DNA from 3 places in the Pseudonocardia sp. ICBG1142 genome. Region 1 is predicted to be linked to each of the others. Evidence: predicted binding sites of a transcription regulator. Region 1 holds the regulator's gene; each other region holds the start of a gene.
What was found. The regulator LexA, encoded in region 1, represses DNA repair genes until DNA is damaged. The targets are predictions, from matches to a motif close to CGAACACGTGTTCG.

Region 1 (6,627 bases):
GAAGTTGACCGTGCCGTCGCGCCAGTTGGTCATGACGACGTCGCGGCGCTCCCACTCCACCTCCTCGTAGGGGTGGACCCCTTCGGTGGTGAAGACACGCTGGACGGTCAGGCCGGGCGCGCGCTTGGCGCCGGTCTTCCCGCGGCTGCGCGCCGGCTTGGTAGCCGCGCTCTCACCGGTGTCTGTCGTCGGGCCCCCGACGGTCTCGGTCATGCATGCCTCCGCACTTGTCACCGTGTACCACCCGCGCGCTGGGGTGCGCGGACGGTCTTCCCCTCCGGTACGACCTGCGACGACGGCCGGTACCGGTCGCCCCCTCGCGGGGTGCGCGCCGGACCCGTGCCGCCGAGCGGCTCACCCGTCCCGGTTGTGGCCGGCCTCGTCGTCGGCTGCTTCCCCGGCAGCCGCCGAACGCAGGTCGGCGATCTCCTTCTCGAAGTCCTCGATGGAGGAGAAGGAGCGATAGACGCTCGCAAATCTCAGGTACGCGACCTCGTCGAGCTCACGCAGCGGCCCGAGGATCGCCAGTCCGACCTCGTGGCTGGGAAGCTCCGCCGCCCCGCGTGCCCGCACGGTCTCCTCGACCCGGTGGGCGAGCTGCTGCAGGTCGTCCTCGTCGACCGGCCGGCCCTGACACGCCCGCCGAACCCCGCTGACGACCTTCTGTCGACTGAAGGGCTCGGTCACCCCGCTGCGCTTGACGACGGCGAGCACGGCCTCCTCGACCGTGGTGAACCGTCGTCCGCACGAGGTGCAGGACCGGCGCCGACGGGTGCAGGTCCCGTCGTCGGCGGTCCGTGAGTCGATCACGCGGGAGTCCGGGTGCCGGCAGAACGGGCAGCGCATGGACGCTCACACCCTCTCCCGTAACGTTCCGGAAACTCTCCGCAGCAATCCATCCCCCCAACCAGTGGCGGAACAACGTCAATGTAACCCCTACATCTAGGGATCCGCCATCCCGGGGCCCACGCCGCGCCGAGCTTCGCCCGATCGGGATCCGAGCCTTGCACACCACGTTCCGCGACCGGCTCGTCGCCGACGATCATGGAGGGGGATATCGGCGCTGGTGGCGCCGAGGAACGTCACGCCCGGCGCCGTCCGTCGCGCCGCGGGGACCGCGACCGGCGGCCACCCGATGCGGGGACACGCCCTGGCGACGCGCCCGGCGGCACGCCGCCGACGATCCGGCGACATCCCGGCGACCGCCGCCCGACATCCGCGTGCCGGCCCGGCGCATGTCGTCACCCGATGCGACGCCGACACGGCGCCGGATCGCTCCACACCGTCACCGCACCGCCGCCGCCGTGACCACGGTCGCCGCGCCGGCACCGCACCACGGCACGCCCGACCGGCTCCGCCCCGGGAGCCCGACACGTCGGCACCGCACCACTGCACACCCCGGGCCGGACACGCCGGCACCACTCCGCGCCACGGGCCCGGCCCACCGGGACCGCACCGCGGCCCTGATACTCCTCAGCGCACGGCACCGACCGACGGCACGGCGGCCGCGGGGGCGTTCCAGCCCGCCGCCGCGTCGCCCAGCAGGCCGAGCGCCACCACCGCGGTCGTGGCGCACAGCAGCACCGCGACCCCGGTCAGGAACCGCTCCAGGCGCCCGCGGACCCGACTGCGGGCCGGGCGGGGGCGGGCCGGGACCAGGCAACGCCGGTCCAGCGGACGGACCGTGCGCGGCGCCGGCACGGCCACCGACCGCGGACCGGACGGCGCCGCGACCCGTGCGGGCCGCTCCAGGGTCGCCGTGGAGCCCGGCGCCGAGGTGGTGCAGCGGGGCGTCCGGACCGCGACGTTCGGACCACCGGTGACGCCACGCGGGACCGCCGGACCGGCCGGTGCCGTGGTCCGGGCCGCACGCCCGTGAGCTGCCGGACCGGGCGCCGTCGGACCGGACGTCGGAACACCGGGCGCCGTGACACCAGGCGCCGGAACACCGGATGCCGGGACACCGGATGCCGAGACCCCGGGCGCCGTGGCACGCCGGGAACGGGCGGCGGGGTGCCGTGCGACCGACTCGGTCAGTGCGCGCTCCCGTGCACCGTGGGCGGCCCACCGGTGCGCGGCGCGCGCGACGGCCGACGAGCCGGCACCGGCCGGACCGGCCACACCCTCCGCGGCCCGCACCCGCTCCCGGGCGGCGCGCCGGGCGCGCGAGGTGGGGGTGCCGGGCGCGGGGGCACCGGTCAGGCAGCCGACCGCGCCGTGGTCGCGGATCCGCTCGTCGAGCTCTCGCATGGTTCCTCCTGCCGTCGGACCGCCCGTCCCCCGGGCGGTCTCGTCTCCCCCGCTCCCGACCGGCCCTTCCCCGAGCCCGGTCGAACGGGCGTACGAGCGGTGTAGCACCCGACACCGACAACAACCACGTCTCCGCAGGTCACCGCCCGTGCCGGGGACGCTCTCAGCGTGGCGCGCCGACCGCGGGCGGCACGGCCGGGCCGTGGGCGGCGACGTCGGCGACCACCCCGAGCGCGACGACCGCGGCCGCCGAGGCCAGCAGGACACCCACCGCCGCCACCACGCGGCGCACGGGACCCGACGTCGGTACGGGCCGCACCACGCCGGCCGCGGTGCCGACCGGAGCCCGTCCGATGACCGTCATGCCCCCGATGACCGCTGCGTCCACGATCGCCACCCCCACTGCCGTTCCCGCTGCCGGTCGCCCCGCGCGGCCGGACGGCGACGCGGACGGCATCCGATCGGACCAGAACGATCGAACCGGTGTTCGATCGAACGCCTGTGCGATGTTCTACCACCACGGCCCGGCGGAATCCACGACACGCCCCGGGCGACTTCGAACGCATGTTTGGCGAACGGGCCCGCGACGGCTAGGGTCGTCGCCGTAAGTACCCCGAGGAGGCGAATGCGATGGCAGCGGACGACACCGGACACGGTGGTCCCGGCGTGACCGGCACCGCCGCGGACCGGGGATCCGCGACGGTCCGGGAGTTCCCCGACCCCGCGACCGACACCCGCGGCCTGACCCCGCGGCAGAAGAAGGTCCTGGCCGTCATCCGGGACTGGGTGGACCGGTACGGCTACCCGCCCAGCGTCCGCGAGATCGGTGACGCGGTGGGCCTCACGTCCACCTCGTCGGTGCACCACCAGCTCCGGACCCTGGAGCGCAAGGGCTTCCTCCGGCGCGACCCGAACCGCACCCGCGCGGTCGATGTCCGCAGCCCGGAGCAGATCGCCGGCACCGACGGGTCGGACTCCGACGCCGACACCGCCGAGCTGCGTTCCGCGCGGCCGGCGCCGGCGTTCGTGCCGCTCATCGGCGACATCGCCGCCGGTGGCCCGATCCTGGCCGAGCAGGCCGTGCAGGACGTGTTCCCGCTGCCGCGTGAGATCGTCGGCGAGGGCACGCTGTTCCTGCTCAACGTCAAGGGTGACTCGATGGTCGACGCCGCGATCACCGACGGCGACTGGGTCGTCGTGCGTCAGCAGCCGGTGGCCGAGCAGGGCGAGATCGTGGCCGCGATGATCGACGGCGAGGCGACGGTGAAGACGTTCCGCCGCAAGGACGGGCACATCTGGCTGATGCCGGCGAACGACGCCTACGACCCGATCCCGGGTGACGACGCGTCGATCCTCGGCCGCGTCGTGGCGGTCCTGCGCCGCCTCTGACCTCCTCGGCGGCGCCCGGTTCCCGCGGTCAGCTGGACCGGCGGCGCCGTCCGTGCAGGGACATCGCGACGGCACCGGTCACCAGCAGCACCGCGAGCACCGCGGCCCCGCCCGCGGCGGGCAGCCACGACGGGTACGTGCGGTACTCCGGCACCTCGGCGGGCTGGGCCACGACCGGTGCCTGCGGGCCGGTCGCCGCGGGCACCGCGCCCGGGACGACGGTGATCGCCGCCGCGGTCGGGCCCCGGGCCTCGCTGCCGGAGTGCAGTGCACCCCGGCCGTCCGGGGCGATCGCCTCGCCCTGGGCCTCGTCCGGCAACGGCACCGGCAGTGGTGCCCCGCCCAGCGCCGCGACCAGCACGTCGGCCGTCGCCGGTCCGCCGACGGGCAGCGGGAACACCCAGGCGTCGGTGTAGGTCCGCAGCACGGCGGCGCGTCCGCCGTCGGCCCCGGTCGGTGAGACCCCGCCGCCGGTGATCGTGCGGGACCCGGCGGCCCCGAGCGGCCCGCCGCCGGTGCCCGACCAGGGCAGCACGACCTGTGCCACCCGGCGCAGCGGGACCGGGCCCCCGCCGTCGCGCAGCGGTGCGTCGGGTCGGTACACCCCGGCGGCCCCGGTGGTCTTGTCGACCAGCAGGGGCACGCCGTCGTCGCCGACCAGCAGCGCCTCGACGTCGCGCGGACCGTCCGGATAGTCCAGGTCGTACACGCGTGGCGGCCCGGCCGGGGGCAGCACGACGAGCCGGACCGAGCCACGCTGTGCCCCGTTGTCACCGGTGTCGGCGAGCCAGAGATCCCCGCCCGGCCCGAGCCCGAGGTCCTCGACGTCGGTGACCGGGACGTCGGCCTGCCGGGTTCCGGTGACCGCGCAGCCGGACGGGTCCAGGGTGAACGTCCGCGCGGTCCCCCCGCCGTCGACGATCGCGTGGTACCGCTGCGGGGCTCCGCCCGGCGGGCCCTCGGCGACCAGCCCGGACAGCTCCGCCAGCCGCGGGTCGTCGACAGTGCAGACCGGGTGCGCCCCGGGCGGCGGCGCGGCCGCACCCGTGAGCGCACCGGTCAGGCAGAGGACAGTGCTCAGGCAGACGACAATGGTCAGGCGGCGGGCCACGACCCCCGGACGCGGTGGCCCACCCGGCCGCCCACCCGGTCGCCCACTCAGTGGCCCGCTGCCGTCGCCGGCAGGTCGGCGCCGGTCCCGGTCGGGACGGCAGAGCCCGCCACCGCGAACGGCAGCACCGCGGTGCCCAGCTCCGGCTTCACCCGCGCCCGGATCCGGGTGCCGTCGGCGGTGTGGGACTCGGCGAGGATCTCGCCGTCGTCGTGCAGCCGCGCGACCAGCGCACCCTCGGTGTAGGGCAGCAGGAGGTCGACCTCGTAGTCCGGGCGCGGCAGGCGCTCGGCGATGTGCTCGCGGAGCCGGTCGATCCCGGTGCCGCTGTGTGCCGAGACGAACACGGCGTCCGGCTGGGCGTGCCGCAGCCGGGCCAGCGCGAGGTCACCGGCCGCGTCGATCTTGTTGATCACGAGCAGCTCGGGGGGCATCGTGTCGCCCGCGGCCTCCCCCACCTCGACGAGCACCTGACGGACCGCGGCGATCTGGTCGTCGGGCAGCGGGTCGGACCCGTCGACGACGTGCACCAGCAGGTCGGCCCGGGCGGCCTCCTCCAGCGTGGAGCGGAACGCCTCGACGAGCTGGTGCGGCAGGTGCCGCACGAACCCGACGGTGTCGGTGAGGGTGTAGTCGTGCCCGTCGGGCGTCTGCGCCTTGCGGGTGGTCGGGTCCAGCGTCGCGAACAGCGCGTCCTGCACCAGCACCCCGGCGTCGGTGAGCTGGTTGAGCAGGCTCGACTTGCCCGCGTTGGTGTAGCCGACGATCGCGACCGAGGGGATCTCGTTGCGGCGACGGCTGCCGCGCTGGGTCTCGCGGACCTGGCGCATCGCACCGATCTCGCGGCGCAGCTTCGACATCCGCGCGCGGATGCGGCGCCGGTCCAGCTCGATCTTCGTCTCACCGGGGCCACGGCCACCGATACCGACACCGCCCGCGGCCCGGCCGCCGACCTGCCGGGACAGCGCCTCACCCCAGCCGCGCAGCCGCGGCAGCAGGTAGGACAGCTGCGCGAGCTCGACCTGGGCCTTGCCGTCCCGGGAGCGGGCGTGCTGGGCGAAGATGTCGAGGATCAGCGCGGTCCGGTCGATGACCTTGACCTTGAGCCGCTCCTCCAGCTGACGGAGCTGGCCGGGTGACAGCTCGCCGTCGCAGATCACGGTGTCGGCGCCGGTGGCGCGGACGACCCCGAGCAGCTCCTCGACCTTGCCGGAGCCGATGAACGTGGCCGGGTCCGGGCTGGAGCGGCGCTGCACGAGGCCGTCCATCACCTCGGAACCGGCGGTCTCGGCGAGGCGGGCCAGCTCGGTCATCGAGTTGTCGGCCTGCTCGGCCGTGCCCTCGGTCCAGACGCCGACGAGCACGACCCGCTCCAGCTGGAGCTTGCGGTACTCGACCTCGGTGATGTCGGTGAGCTCGGTGGACAGCCCGTGGATCCGGCGCAGCGACGTGCGCTCCTCCAGGTCGAGCTCGCCACCCGTCGGAACCGGGTTCGACGTGGAGGGGGTCACGGAGGGGTGCGTGTGGGCATCAGTCATCTTGCCCCCATCCTCCCACGTCGCGGGGCTCGTGTCCGCCCCGATTCGCGGGCCTCAGGCGGGAGCGTCCCACCACGCACGGTCCAGCTCGCCGGACGCGAGCAGCACCGCGGGGCCGTGCAGCGTCGTGGGCCCGGTCCGCTCGTCGGTGCCGGCCTCCACCGTCACCCGCAGCAACCCGCCCGGAACGGTGACCTGCACGTCCCCTGCGGTGTGCCCGGCGTGCCGCAGCGCGGCGACGGCGGCCGCGACGGTCCCGGTGCCGCAGGAGCGGGTCTCCCCCACACCGCGTTCGTGCACCCGCATCCGGATGCGGCCGCCGTCGGCGGGGCCGTCCAG
Region 2 (6,627 bases), on a different contig from region 1:
CGTGGTCGACGCCGAGATCGGACAGCCTGCCCAGCAGGTCGTCGGCGCACTCCCGGGCGACGTCGGCCTCGATCAGGTCACCGGCCGGATGCACCGCCACCCCGGGGTGGACCACCAGGTGGGCCACCCCGGGTTCGGCGTCGAGGACGGTGCGGACGTCGGCGGTCCGTCCGGCTGGACAGACCACCCGCAGGTGCAGCACCTACGCGGCCGGGCCGGGCTTCTCCGGGGCGCCGCCGCCGGTCTCCGACGACGGGCCGGGCACGGAACCCCCGGGTGCGGGCGCGGCGGGCTTCGCGTCGACGCCGGCCTCCTTGCGCTGGGCGGCGGTGATCGGAGCGGGTGCCTGGGTCAGCGGGTCGAACCCGCCGCCGGTCTTCGGGAAGGCGATGACCTCGCGGATCGAGTCGACGCCGGCGAGCAGCGCGGTGATCCGGTCCCACCCGAACGCGATCCCGCCGTGCGGCGGCGGACCGTAGGCGAAGGCGTCGAGCAGGAAGCCGAACTTCTCCTGCGCCTCCTCCGCGGACAGCCCCATGACCTCGAAGACCCGCTTCTGCACCTCGGCCGAGTGGATACGGATCGAGCCGCCACCGATCTCGTTGCCGTTGCAGACGATGTCGTAGGCGTAGGCCAGCGCGTTGCCCGGGTCCTTCTCGAAGCTGTCGATCCACTCCGGGGTCGGCGAGGTGAACGCGTGGTGCAGCGCGGTCCACGCACCGCCGCCGACGGCGACGTCGTCGGTGTCGGCGGCCGACTCGAACAGCGGGGCGTCGACGATCCAGACGAACGACCAGGCCGACTCGTCGATCGCGCCGATGCGCCGCGCGATCTCGCCCCGGGCGGCACCGAGCAGTGCGCGGGCCTCGCTCGGCGTGCCCGCGGCGAAGAAGATGCAGTCACCGGGGTTCGCGCCGACGGCCTCGGCCAGCCCGGACCGCTCGGCCTCGGACAGGTTCTTGACGACGGGGCCGCGCTCGTCGACCTGCCCGTCCTCGCCGATCAGCACGTAGGCCAGGCCGCGGGCGCCACGCTGCTTGGCCCACTCCTGCCAGCCGTCGAGCACCTTGCGGGGCTGCGACGCCCCGCCCGGCATGACGACGGCGCCGACGTAGGGGTTCTGGAAGACCCGGAACCCGGTGCCCGCGAAGTACGACGTGAGCTCGGTGAGCTCGATGTCGAACCGCAGGTCGGGCTTGTCCGAGCCGTAGCGGGCCATCGCCTCGGCGTAGGGCATCCGGCGGATCGGGGTGGGCACGTCGTAGCCGACGAGCTTCCACAGCGCGACCAGCACCTTCTCGGCCAGCGCGATGACGTCGTCCTGCTCGACGAAGCTCATCTCGATGTCGAGCTGGGTGAACTCCGGCTGCCGGTCGGCGCGGAAGTCCTCGTCGCGGTAGCAGCGCGCGATCTGGTAGTACCGCTCCAGCCCGCCGACCATCAGCAGCTGCTTGAACAGCTGCGGGCTCTGCGGTAGCGCGTACCAGGAGCCGGGGCGCAGCCGGGCCGGGACGACGAAGTCGCGCGCGCCCTCCGGGGTCGACCGGGTCAGGGTCGGCGTCTCGACCTCGATGAAGTCCTCGGCGGCGAGCACGTCGCGGGCGGCCTTGTTCACGTCGCTGCGCAGCTTCATGGCCGCGGCCGGCCCGGGACGGCGCAGGTCGAGGTAGCGGTGGGAGAGCCGGATCTCCTCGCCGACGCCGGTGTGCTCGTCGATCGGGAACGGCAGCGGCGCGGACTCCGACAGCACGGTCAGCCCGGTGACCGTGACCTCGATGTCGCCGGTCGGCAGGTCGGCGTTCTCGTTGCCCGCGGGCCGGCGGACGACCTCGCCGACGACCTGGATGCAGAACTCGGAGCGCAGCCGGTGCGCCCGCTCGGCCATCTCGCCCTCACGGAACACCACCTGGGCCGATCCGGAGCGGTCCCGCAGGTCGATGAAGATCACGCCACCGTGATCGCGGCGGCGGGCCACCCATCCGGCGAGGGTCACGGTCTGGCCGGCGTTCTCGGCACGCAGGGTGCCGACGGGGTGGGTTCGCATCACGGCGGTCAAGGCTATCGGCACCACCCGGGCCGCCTGCCACCAGGTTTCCGGCACCGCCTCACAGCAGGCTCAGCTGCCCCGCGTCCGGGTCCGGCGGCCGCACCGGCGCGACCGGCTGCCGGGTCCACCCCGGGTCCCGCGGGTTCGGTTCGGGCCGGTCCAGGCCGTGCCGGGCCAGCAGCGGGGAGACCCGTCGGGCCAGGGCTCTGCGGTAGTCCGGTGCGGCGTAGGCCCCGCCGCGGTAGAGCCGCGCGTAGCGCGGCAGCAGCGCGGGGTGGGTCCGCCCCAGCCAGGCCAGGAACCACTCGCGGGTCCCGGGGCGCAGGTGCAGCGCGAGGACCGTGGCCCGGCTCGCCCCGGCGGCGGCGATCTCGCCCAGCAGTGCGTCGAGGGCCTCGGTGGAGTCGGTCAGCCACGGCAGCACCGGGGCCACCATGACCCCGCAAGGCAGGCCGGCGTCGGTGATCCGGCGGACCAGGTCGAGCCGGGCCCGCGGGCTCGGCGTGCCCGGCTCCAGGTGCGACTGCAGCTCCCGGTCCAGCAGCGCGATCGACACCCCGGTGCCGACGCGCACGTCGGCGTTCGCGGCCGCGAGCTGCGGCAGGTCCCGGCCCAGCACGGTGCCCTTGGTCAGGACGGAGAACGGCGTGCCGGAGCGGGCCAGCGCGCCGATCACCCCCGGCATCAGCCGGTAGCGGCCCTCCGCCCGTTGGTAGGGGTCGGTGTTGGTGCCCATCGCGACGTGCTCGCGCCGCCACGACGGCCGGGCCAGCTCCCGCTCCAGCACCCGGGCGACGTTCACCTTGACCACGATCTGGGAGTCGAAGTCCGCGCCGGCGTCCAGGTCCAGGTAGGTGTGGGTGTTGCGGGCGAAGCAGTTGTGGCTGACCACCCCGGCGGCGACGAAGTCACCGGTGCCGGTGGTGATGTCGACCATCGGACGGAGGGTGCCGGTGTCGCGGACCGACACCACCCGCGGCGCTCCCCCGGGCGGCTCCTCGACGCGGGCGCCGCCGACGTCACGCATCCGGGCCACGGCCGGGTCGGTCACCGCGACCAGCCGCAGCTGCTCGGCGACCCCGCCCAGCACCCGCAGCGCCCGCACCCCGGGCCGGGCCGATGGCTCCGAGGCCACCCGGAACCCGAGCCGTCGCAGCGCGTCGACGCAGGCGCGGGCGAGCGTCTCCTCGCCGGGCACGATCCGCAGCACCCCGGCGGAGACCTCACCGCAGGCGTCGACGATCCCGCCGACGAACCCGGCCGACCAGCCACGGGCGGGCCGGTGCGGCCAGGCCGTCGGCGACGGTGCGGGCGCCGCGAGCATCCCGGCGGCCACGGGCACCGGCCGCGCGGTCAGCAGATGGTGGGCGCGGGCGAGTGCCTCCAGCTCGACCCAGCCGGTCGGGAACGGCTCGGCCCGCACCCGCCCGCGCACCGCGTCGGCCCGGACCAGCCCGCAGAGCCAGCCCTCGGCGTACCCGTCGGGCCGGGGCCCGCCCGGGACCGCGGCCGCACCGGGCCCGACCAGTGCCGTCCCCGGTGCCAGGTGCGGCCGGTCCGCCGAGGAACGGCAGCGCCCCGGGCGCACGTGTGCCCAGCCGGTGGTGGTGAGGAAACGGTGTTCGGCGGAGGTGACGAGCACCGTGCCGTCGTCGAGGGTCACCTCCTGCGCCCGGCGCCGGGTCGACCAGCGCGCGAGCACCGGGGTGCGGACGAACCGGCGCCGCCCGCCGCCGTCGGCGAGGGTGCCGACCACCTCGTCGCCCGGGCGCAGCTCCCCGATGGGCCGGGACCGACCGTCGGCGGTGAGCACCGGGGTGTCCGGGACGAGGCAGTAGGTGCAGGCGTGCGAGCAGCCGCGGTAGGGGTTGACCGTCCACCCGAACGGCATCGGCGACGACGACGGCACCCGGTTGAGCACCGAACGCGCCTCGACCTCGTGGAACACCGTGTCCGCGAACCCGGGGGTGCGCACCGAGCGCAGCAACCCCCGCATCCCCGGCAGCGCCGTCGCGTGTCCGACCCCGTCCGCCCCGACCTGCTGTCCGTCCCATCGCACCGCCCCAGTCGAACACAAGTTCGAACGACGGACAACCGGTCGTCGCCGGGCGGTCGCGTCCGGGCGAACGGCACCCCGCAGGCCGAAGATCGTTTGCAAGGATGCGGAGGTGCCCCCGCCCCCGCCCGTCCCGCGCGACCCGTCCGCCCCCGACGGCGGCCGGCCCAGCGCTCCGCGGACGGACGGCGGCCGGCCCAGCGCTCCACGGACGGGGGGACGGCGGCGCGCCGAGGACCGGGCACCGGGCGCCTCCGGCGGGCACCTGTTCCCGGCCGAACCGGCGCGGCACCGGGCCCGGCGGACACCGGGCACCCGGCCACCCGCCCCGCGCCGTCCGTCCCGCGAGGAGAACGGCGCCGGCGCCTCCCCCGCGCCGGCAGGCCGTGCCGCGCCAAACCCCGCCGGCGGCAGCCCCGACGGCAGGGACGGCAGAGACGACGACGGTGCCGAGACCGGTCCGATCCCCCGCGCCGGGCACCCGGGCGGCTGGGGCGACTGTCCCGGCGCGGCGGGGCCCGGCACCACGACCGGCGCGCCGGCACCGCCAGCCGCCGGGCACGACCACGGCGCGGGACTCGGGGAAGGACACCGAGACGGACAAGGAGACGGACACGGAGAGGGACGCAGCGCCGCACACGGCCAGGGACACGAGCAGGGACACGGCCACGGCCACGGCCACGGCGCCGCGTCCCCGGCCGGACGACGGGTGCGGAGGCTGCTCGTCGCGCTGCTCGTGCCGTGCGTGCTCGCGACGCTCGCCGGGGTGGCCCTGCCGTGGCCGGGGGCGACCCCGGTCCCGGAGATCCCGCCCACCAGCAGGTGCACGGCACCGTCACCACGGTGCAGGTCGCGGACTGCTCCCCCGGCGCCGGGGACCGTCGCTGCACCGGGGTGACGGTCGCGCTGTCGGACGGGCCCCGTGCCGGACGGGACCTGGTGCAGCTGGTGCCGAACGAGCCGTCGACACCGCGGTTCGCGGTGGGTGATCCGGTCACGCTGTCGTGGTCGGGCGCGAACCCCGACGACGCGGGCTCCTACCAGCTCGTCGACTTCCAGCGCGGCGCCCCGCTGGGGTGGTTGGCGGCGGCGTTCGCCCTGGCCGTCGTCGTGCTGGGGCGGCTGCGGGGGTTCGCGGCGCTGGTCAGCCTGGCGCTGAGCTTCGTGATCCTGCTGTGGTTCGTCCTGCCGGCGATCCTGTCCGGCGGCTCCCCGCTCGCGGTCGCGGTCACCGGCGCCTGCCTGATCATGTTCGTGGTGCTGTACCTGACCCACGGGTTCACCGCGCGGACGTCGTGCGCGGTGCTCGGCACACTCGCCTCGCTCGCCCTGATCGGGCTGCTCGGCTACCTGTTCACCGTCACCTCCCGGCTCACCGGGCTCGACGACACCACCGCCACCCTGATCGGCACGCTCGGCCCGGGCGTGCCGATCGACCCCCGCGGCCTGGTGCTGGCCGGGCTGGTGATCGGCGCGCTCGGGGCGCTGGACGACGTCACCGTCACCCAGGCGTCCGCGGTGTGGGAGCTGGGCGCGGCGAACCCGGGGATGAGCGTGGGCGAGCTGTTCGCCGCCGGGATGCGGATCGGGCGCGACCACGTCGCGTCCGCGGTGAACACCCTGGTGCTGGCCTACGCCGGGGCGGCGCTGCCGCTGCTGCTGCTGTTCACCGTCGCCGCCGGCGGGGTGACGCAGGTGCTGACCAGCCAGGACGTGGCGACCGAGATCGTGCGGACGCTGGTGGGCAGCATCGGGCTGGTCGCCGCTGTCCCGGTGACGACCGGGCTGGCCGCGCTGGTCGTCGGGCGGCGCTGAGTCTCACCCGGCGGGCTGGAGCACGAAGTCGTAGCGGGCCTCGTACCAGGGGGTGTCGCTGTGCCCGCCGTCCGGCGTGGGGCCGGGCTCGTGGCGGTCGAACGCCACGACGAGCTCGCGCTTCACACCGAACACGACGTCGGAGTCGAGATACTCGGTGCCCTCCCGGAACAGGTGGGTGATGAGCGGTGCGTAGCCGGGCACGGCGAGCAGGAAGTGGATGTGCGCGGGCCGCATCGGGCTGATGTCGGTGCGCGAGATCAGATCGCCGACCGGGCCGTCCATCGGGATGGCGTAGCCGAGCGGGGCGATGGTGCGCAGGCAGTAGCGGCCGTCGGCGTCGGTCGTGTACTTCGCGCGCAGCCGGGCCTCGTCGACGTCGAGCTGGGCCTCGTAGGTGCCGTCGGCGTCGGACTGCCACACGTCGAGCACGGCGCCGGGGACTCCGGTGCCGTCGAGCGAGCGGACGGTGCCGTGCACGAACAGCAGGTCGCCGGGCAGCCCGTCGGACATGTCGGCGCCGAAGTCCTTCTCCGGGGAGCCGTCGATGTGGAACGGGCCCAGCACGGTCGCCGGGGTGGCGGCCGGGTCGAGGCGGTGGTTCTGCTGGACGACGAGCATGGACAGCCCGAGCACGTCGGAGGCGAGGATGAACTCCTCGCGCTTGTCGTCGGAGATCTGCCCGGTGGCGGTCAGCCAGCGCACGGCG
Region 3 (6,627 bases), on a different contig from region 1:
AGCTCCTCGAACGAGACCACGCGGGGCGCACCGGATCCGTCGCCACCACCGTCCGTGCCGCTGCCGGAAGCAGGGCCGGGGGCGGGGTCGTCGAAGGTCAGCCTGCGGACCGGGGCGGGCTTCGCCAGCCCGTCCGTCGCAGCGTCGGCCGCCGGATCCGTCGGCCGGGCCGTCGCGGGCGGGTCGGTGATCGCCGTGGTGGCCCCGTCGGCGCCGCTGAGCGTCGCGAACGAGACCTGGTGCGGACTCGCGTCCCACCCGGGGACGGCCGGGGGCTCCGCGGCGGGATCCTCCGGCTCGTCGCCGGTCGGGTCGACGGTCCGGATCGCGTGCGGATCCGGTGCGGCGGCGCCCGGCGGGGTCACGCCGAACAGATCGTCGAGCGGGACGGTGCGGGGCCCGGTCGGCTCCGCACCGTCCCGTCCGGACGTGCCTCCGGACCGGTCGTGGTCGCCGGTCACGCTCAGAAGTCGACCGGGGCCGGGAGGGGCTCGACCGGGCTGGTCTCCTCGGCGTCGACGACCGCGCCGATCCCCAGCTTCTCCTTGATGCGCTTCTCGACCTCGGCGGCGACGTCCGGGTTCTCCTTGAGGAACTTGCGGGCGTTCTCCTTGCCCTGCCCCATCTGGTCGCCCTCGTAGGTGTACCAGGCGCCGGACTTGCGGATGATCCCCTGCTCGACGCCCACGTCGATCAGCGAACCCTCCTTCGAGATGCCGACGCCGTAGAGCACGTCGAACTCCGCCTGCTTGAACGGCGGGGCCACCTTGTTCTTCACGACCTTGACCCGGGTCCGGCTGCCGACCATGTCGGTGCCGTCCTTCAGCGTCTCGATGCGGCGGATGTCCATGCGGACCGACGCGTAGAACTTCAGCGCCTTACCACCGGTCGTGGTCTCCGGGGACCCGAACATCACGCCGATCTTCTCGCGCAGCTGGTTGATGAAGATCGCCGTGGTGCCGGAGTTGCTGAGGGCACCGGTGATCTTCCGCAGCGCCTGGCTCATCAGCCGGGCCTGCAGGCCGACATGGCTGTCACCCATCTCGCCCTCGATCTCGGCACGCGGCACGAGCGCGGCCACCGAGTCGATGACGATGATGTCGAGCGCGCCGGAGCGGATCAGCATGTCCGCGATCTCCAGCGCCTGCTCACCGGTGTCCGGCTGGGAGACCAGCAGGTCGTCGGTGTCGACACCGAGCGCCTTGGCGTACTCCGGGTCGAGCGCGTGCTCGGCGTCGATGAACGCGGCGACACCGCCCGCGGCCTGCGCGCTCGCCACGCAGTGCAGCGCGACCGTGGTCTTACCGCTGGACTCCGGGCCGTAGATCTCGACGACCCGGCCGCGCGGGATGCCCCCGACGCCGAGCGCGACGTCGAGCGCGATGGAGCCCGTGGAGATGGCACTGATCGGGACGCGGGCCTGGTCGCCCAGGCGCATCACCGATCCCTTGCCGTGGTTCTTCTCGATCTGGGCGAGGGCGAGTTCGAGCGCCTTGCCGCGGTCCGGAGCGGACATCTCTTGACTCCTCGCTGGTGGTCGACGGTCGGGTCCTGCTGGTGTCTTTCGGGGAGGCACACCACAACGGTATGGGGTACCCCCGACAGTTTCGGGCCCGGATCGGCGCCTGTGGACAACTCGTCCGACACCACGCCGCAGGACCGGTACCGCAAGCCCTGCCGGAACCGTAGACGAACACGCGTTCGATCCGACACCGCGACACGCCGACCGGGCGCCCACGGGAGCCGAGCGGTCAGCACGACCGCCCGGCACACCGCTACCGCCGTGCGGGTGGGACCTCGTAGGCCGCGCACACCGCGCGCCAGATCCGGCGCAGGTCGACGCCGGCCTCGATCGCCTGCTCGACGGTCCGGCCGCCGAGCTCGGAGAAGACGTGGTCGCGGGACAGCGACGCCGCCCGCACCGGCCCGAACTCGCCCTCCATCAGTTCCCGGAAGTGGCTCAGTCGCACGTCCGCGAGGGTAGACGGGTCACCCGTTCCGTGCGGCGTCCGCCCGATGACGCCCCGGAGCAGGTATCCTGGGTGATATGTCCGAACTGCTCGCCACCGTCCCGGTCGACGTCGCCGACGAGGTCCTCGCGACGACCGGCATCGGATCGCCGCTGGCGTGGCAGATCGTGTCCCTGCTCGCGCTGCTGTCCGCGCTGGTCGTGCTGGTGCGCTGGTGGCTCCACCAGCGCCGACGCTGAGAGTCCCGCTCAGCCAGCCGCCGGGCGTCACGCACCGGCCGAACGCACCGCCACCAGCAGGAACGGCACCGTCACCACGACCGCCACCGCGCCGAGCAGCGCGTAGGACGACACCGTCACGAGCACCCCGGCCACGATTCCGGCGGCGGCACCGGCCAGGTTCATCGCCACGTCCACCGAACACCTGAACCATCGCGAGAACCGTCAGCAGCCAGGGCTGCGGGGGTCCTGGGGCGGGGAGACGGCGTCGGGTGCGGCGGTCACGGACGGATGCTGCCGTGCGACGGCCGCCGTGTGCCAGGGCGTTACGCTCCGGCCCGGCCACACGAGCGGAGGACGGTGGACATGGCGGGGACGACCCCGAACGCACGCAGGTCGGCGGGCGCGGACGACGCGGAGCTGCGGAACGCCTACCGCATGGTGTCCGACGTGCTGGCCGGGGCGGTCCGCGAGACGCTCGCCGCGCCGGGGCCGGATCCGGCCCGGTTCGCCGTGCGCCGGCTGACCGCGGTCGACCGGGACGTGCCGCCGGACGCCACGCCGCCCGGCTGGTCGCTGGCCTTCCTGGTGCTGGCCGACTGGTACGACGCCGCCCGCGCCGCGCTCGTCGACCACGACGACCGCGCCGAGCGGGCGCTGGCCTGGATCGGGCAGAACCTGGGTCCGCGGTACGCGGCCCGGGCGCGCTACACCATCGCCCCGCTCGTCGACCCGGCCGACGCCCGCGAGACCTCGCACTACGTCGACGCGCTGGGCGTGGACTTCCTGGCGTCGATGGTCTGGACGGTCGCGGCGGTCGTCGCGGAGTTCCCGGCCGAGGACGCCGCGGAGGTCTGGCCCCGTACCAGGGCCGACGCCGCCCGCTGACCTCGCAGGTCACACCCCGGTTCGACGGGTGCTCGACGGGTGGCTCGACGGGTGACTGTCGGACCCCACCCGCATGATGGTCGGCGTGACCGCACTCGAGGGCTTCTCCCCCGCCACCCGCCAGTGGTTCGAGGGGGCCTTCGCCGCGCCCACCGCGGCCCAGGAGGGCGCCTGGTCCGCGGCGCAGGCCGGGCGCAACGCCCTCGTCGTCGCGCCGACCGGGTCCGGCAAGACACTGGCCGCGTTCCTCTGGGCGCTCGACCGGCTCGCGGCCACGCCACCGCCCGCCGAGCGCAAGCACCGCTGCCGGGTCCTCTACGTCTCTCCGCTCAAGGCCCTCGCCGTCGACGTGCAGCGCAACCTGCGCTCGCCGCTGACCGGCATCCGCCAGGCCGCGCAGCGGCTCGACGAGCCGGTTCCGGACATCACCGTCGGGATGCGCACCGGCGACACCCCGGCCGACGAGCGGCGCCAGTTCCAGCGCACCCCGCCGGACGTGCTGGTGACCACTCCGGAGTCGCTGTTCCTCCTGCTCACCTCGGCCGCGCGGGAGTCGCTGCGCGGGGTGACGACCGTGATCCTCGACGAAGTGCACGCCGTCGCCGGCACGAAGCGGGGGGCGCACCTGGCGGTGTCGCTGGAACGGCTCGAGGAGATCACCGAGGCCACCCCACAGCGGATCGGGCTCTCGGCGACCGTGCGCCCGGTCGACGAGGTCTCGACGTTCCTGTCCGGTACGCGCCCGGTCGAGGTCGTGCAGCCCGCGATCCCCAAGACGATCCGGGTCGAGGTCCAGGTCCCGGTGCCCGACCTGGCCGCGCTCGACGAGCGGCCCGCGCCGGGCAGCACCGACGATGAGGTCGTCGGGTCCGCCGCGGGCACCGCACGCAGGCCCTCGATCTGGCCCGCCGTCGAGGAGCGGCTGCTCGGCCTGGTGCGCGAGCACCGGTCGACGATCGTGTTCTCCAACTCCCGCCGGCTCGCCGAGCGGCTGACCTCCCGGCTCAACGAGCTCGCCGCCGAGCAGGAGGCCACCGCACTGGAGGAGGCCGCGCTGGAGGAGGCCGCCGACCTCGACACCGCGCCGGACGCGTTCCCGGCCGAGGCGGTCGGGCAGTCCGGGGTGGGCGGCGGGGCCGCACCGACGGTCGCCAAGGCCCACCACGGCTCGATGTCGCGCGACCAGCGGACCCTGGTCGAGGAGGAGCTGAAGTCCGGCGTTCTGCCCTGCGTCGTGGCGACGTCCAGCCTGGAGCTGGGCATCGACATGGGCGCGGTCGACCTGGTCGTGCAGGTCGAGGCACCGCCGTCGGTCGCGTCCGGGCTGCAGCGGGTCGGGCGCGCCGGGCACCAGGTGGGCGCGGTGTCCGAGGGTGTCGTGTTCCCGAAGTACCGCGGGGACCTCGTGTCCTGCGCCGTCGTCGCCGAACGGATGACGACCGGGTCCATCGAGTCCACCCGCTATCCCCGGAACCCGCTCGACGTCCTGGCCCAGCAGATCGTCGCGATGGTCGCGATGGAGTCGTGGCGGCTGTCCGACCTGGCCGCGACGATCCGTCGGGCGGCCCCGTTCGCAGCACTGCCGGACTCGGCGCTGCACTCGGTGCTCGACATGCTGGCCGGGCGCTACCCGTCCGAGGAGTTCGGCGAGCTGCGCGCCCGCATCACCTGGGACCGGGTCACCGACGAGCTGCGCGGGCGCCCGGGCGCGCAGCGCCTGGCCGTCACCTCCGACGGCACCATCCCCGACCGCGGCCTGTTCACCGTGATGACCCCGGGCGGCGCGGACGGCGCCGGGTCGCGGGTCGGTGAGCTCGACGAGGAGATGGTCTACGAGTCCCGCGTCGGGGACACGTTCCTGCTGGGGACCTCGTCGTGGCGGGTCGAGGACATCACCCACGACCGCGTGATCGTCACCCCGGCGCCGGGGGTGCCCGCCCGGATGCCGTTCTGGAAGGGCGAGTCGATCGGGCGGCCGCTGGAGCTGGGCCGGGCGGTCGGCGCGTTCGTGCGCGAGATGTCCGGGCTGGCCGACGCCGACGCCCGCGAGCGCGCCACCGCGGCCGGGCTCGACGAGTGGGCCTGCGACAACCTGCTGTCCTATCTGCGCGAGCAGCGTGAGGCGACCCGGCACGTGCCGAGCGACCGCACGATCCTGGTGGAGCGGTTCCGCGACGAGCTGGGCGACTGGCGCCTCGTCGTGCACTCGCCGTTCGGTGCTCAGGTCAACGGGCCGTGGGCACTGGCGATCGCGGCCCGGATGCGGGAGCGACGCGGGGTCGAGGTGAGCGCGTCGGGCGCGGACGACGGGATCGTGCTGCGCCTGCCGGACGCGGTCGACGACAACGGCACCGAGGTCGTCCCGAACGCGGAGGACGTGCTGCTGGAACCGGGCGAGATCGAGCAGATCGTCGTCGCGGAGCTGGGGAACTCGGCGCTCTACGCCTCCCGGTTCCGGGAGTGCGCCGCGCGGGCGCTGCTGCTGCCCCGCCGCGACCCGCGCCGCCGCAGCCCGCTGTGGCAGCAGCGCCAGCGCTCGGCACAGCTGCTGGGCGTGGCGGGCAAGTTCGAGCAGTTCCCGATCACCCTGGAGGCGATGCGGGAGTGCGTGCAGGACGTCTACGACCTGCACGGGCTCCGCGAGCTGATGGGCGACGTCGCCGCGCGCCGGGTCAAGGTCGTCGAGGTCGAGTCCGCGCAGCCGTCGCCGTTCGCGCGCAGCCTGCTGTTCGGCTACGTCGGGATGTTTCTCTACGAGGCCGACGCGCCGCTGGCCGAGCGGCGCGCGGCCGCCCTGTCGCTGGACTCGACGCTGCTGGCGGAGCTGCTCGGCTCCGAGGCGATCCGGGAGCTGCTCGACCCGGAGATGCTGGCCGAGATCGAGGGGCAGCTGCAGCGCACCGACCCGGAGCGGCACGCCCGTGACATGGAGGGTGCCGCGGACCTGCTCCGGTTCGTCGGTGACCTGTCCGAGGCCGACGCGCGGGCCCGAGGCGTCGACCCGGCGTGGCTGGCGCAGCTGGAGCGCGACCGCCGGGCGCTGCGGGTGCGGATCGCCGGTGAGGAGCGCTTCATTGCGATCGAGGACGCCGGGCGCATCCGGGATGCGCTGGGCACGGCGCTGCCGGTCGGGGTGCCGGAGGCCTTCACCGAGCCGGTGCCCGACCCGCTCGGGGACCTCGTGCTGCGCTGGGCACGCACGCACGGACCGTTCACCGCCGCCGAGCTCGCCCGTCGCTTCGGGCTGGGAGTGGCCGTGGTCGCCGGAGTGCTGGAACGGCTCACCGGCACCGGGCGGCTGATGAAGGGCGAGCTGCGCCCGCAGGCCTCGGTGCCCGCCGGATCCGGCGGTGAGCCGGAGTACTGCGACGCCGAGGTGCTGCGCCGGCTGCGGCGCGCGTCGCTGGCGAAGCTGCGCCACGAGGTCGAGCCCGTCGAGCAGCGGGCACTGGGACGGTTCCTGCCGCAGTGGCAGGGCGTGCAGGTGCGGTCGGGCTCCGAGCGGCGCGGCCGGGTGCGCCGTGCACCGGGCGCGGAGGACGTGCTCGGTG

Region 2: the regulator LexA is predicted to act here: its motif matches at 4,116-4,129, upstream of KPL59_RS28610 (intein-containing Rv2578c family radical SAM protein).
Region 3: the regulator LexA is predicted to act here: its motif matches at 1,691-1,704, upstream of recA (recombinase RecA).

The regions. Positions count from the first base shown of each region.
Region 1 is NZ_JAHLJC010000005.1:627,490-634,116, reverse strand. It holds gene KPL59_RS08305 (vitamin B12-dependent ribonucleotide reductase) at 1-213, opposite strand, end outside; gene nrdR (transcriptional regulator NrdR) at 355-846, opposite strand; gene KPL59_RS08295 (hypothetical protein) at 1,474-2,250, opposite strand; gene KPL59_RS08290 (hypothetical protein) at 2,414-2,638, opposite strand; gene lexA (transcriptional repressor LexA) at 2,881-3,639, shown strand; gene KPL59_RS08280 (hypothetical protein) at 3,668-4,750, opposite strand; gene hflX (GTPase HflX) at 4,798-6,288, opposite strand; gene dapF (diaminopimelate epimerase) at 6,343-6,627, opposite strand, start outside.
Region 2 is NZ_JAHLJC010000031.1:934,650-941,276, forward strand. It holds gene KPL59_RS28600 (DUF389 domain-containing protein) at 1-202, opposite strand, end outside; gene aspS (aspartate--tRNA ligase) at 203-2,047, opposite strand; gene KPL59_RS28610 (intein-containing Rv2578c family radical SAM protein) at 2,106-4,106, opposite strand; gene KPL59_RS28615 (YibE/F family protein) at 4,881-5,918, shown strand; gene KPL59_RS28620 (dioxygenase) at 5,922-6,627, opposite strand, start outside.
Region 3 is NZ_JAHLJC010000044.1:39,933-46,559, reverse strand. It holds gene KPL59_RS37350 (RecX family transcriptional regulator) at 1-461, opposite strand, end outside; gene recA (recombinase RecA) at 464-1,516, opposite strand; gene KPL59_RS34330 (DUF3046 domain-containing protein) at 1,776-1,970, opposite strand; gene KPL59_RS34325 (hypothetical protein) at 2,048-2,209, shown strand; gene KPL59_RS34320 (hypothetical protein) at 2,237-2,386, opposite strand; gene KPL59_RS34315 (hypothetical protein) at 2,555-3,076, shown strand; gene KPL59_RS34310 (ATP-dependent helicase) at 3,153-6,627, shown strand, end outside.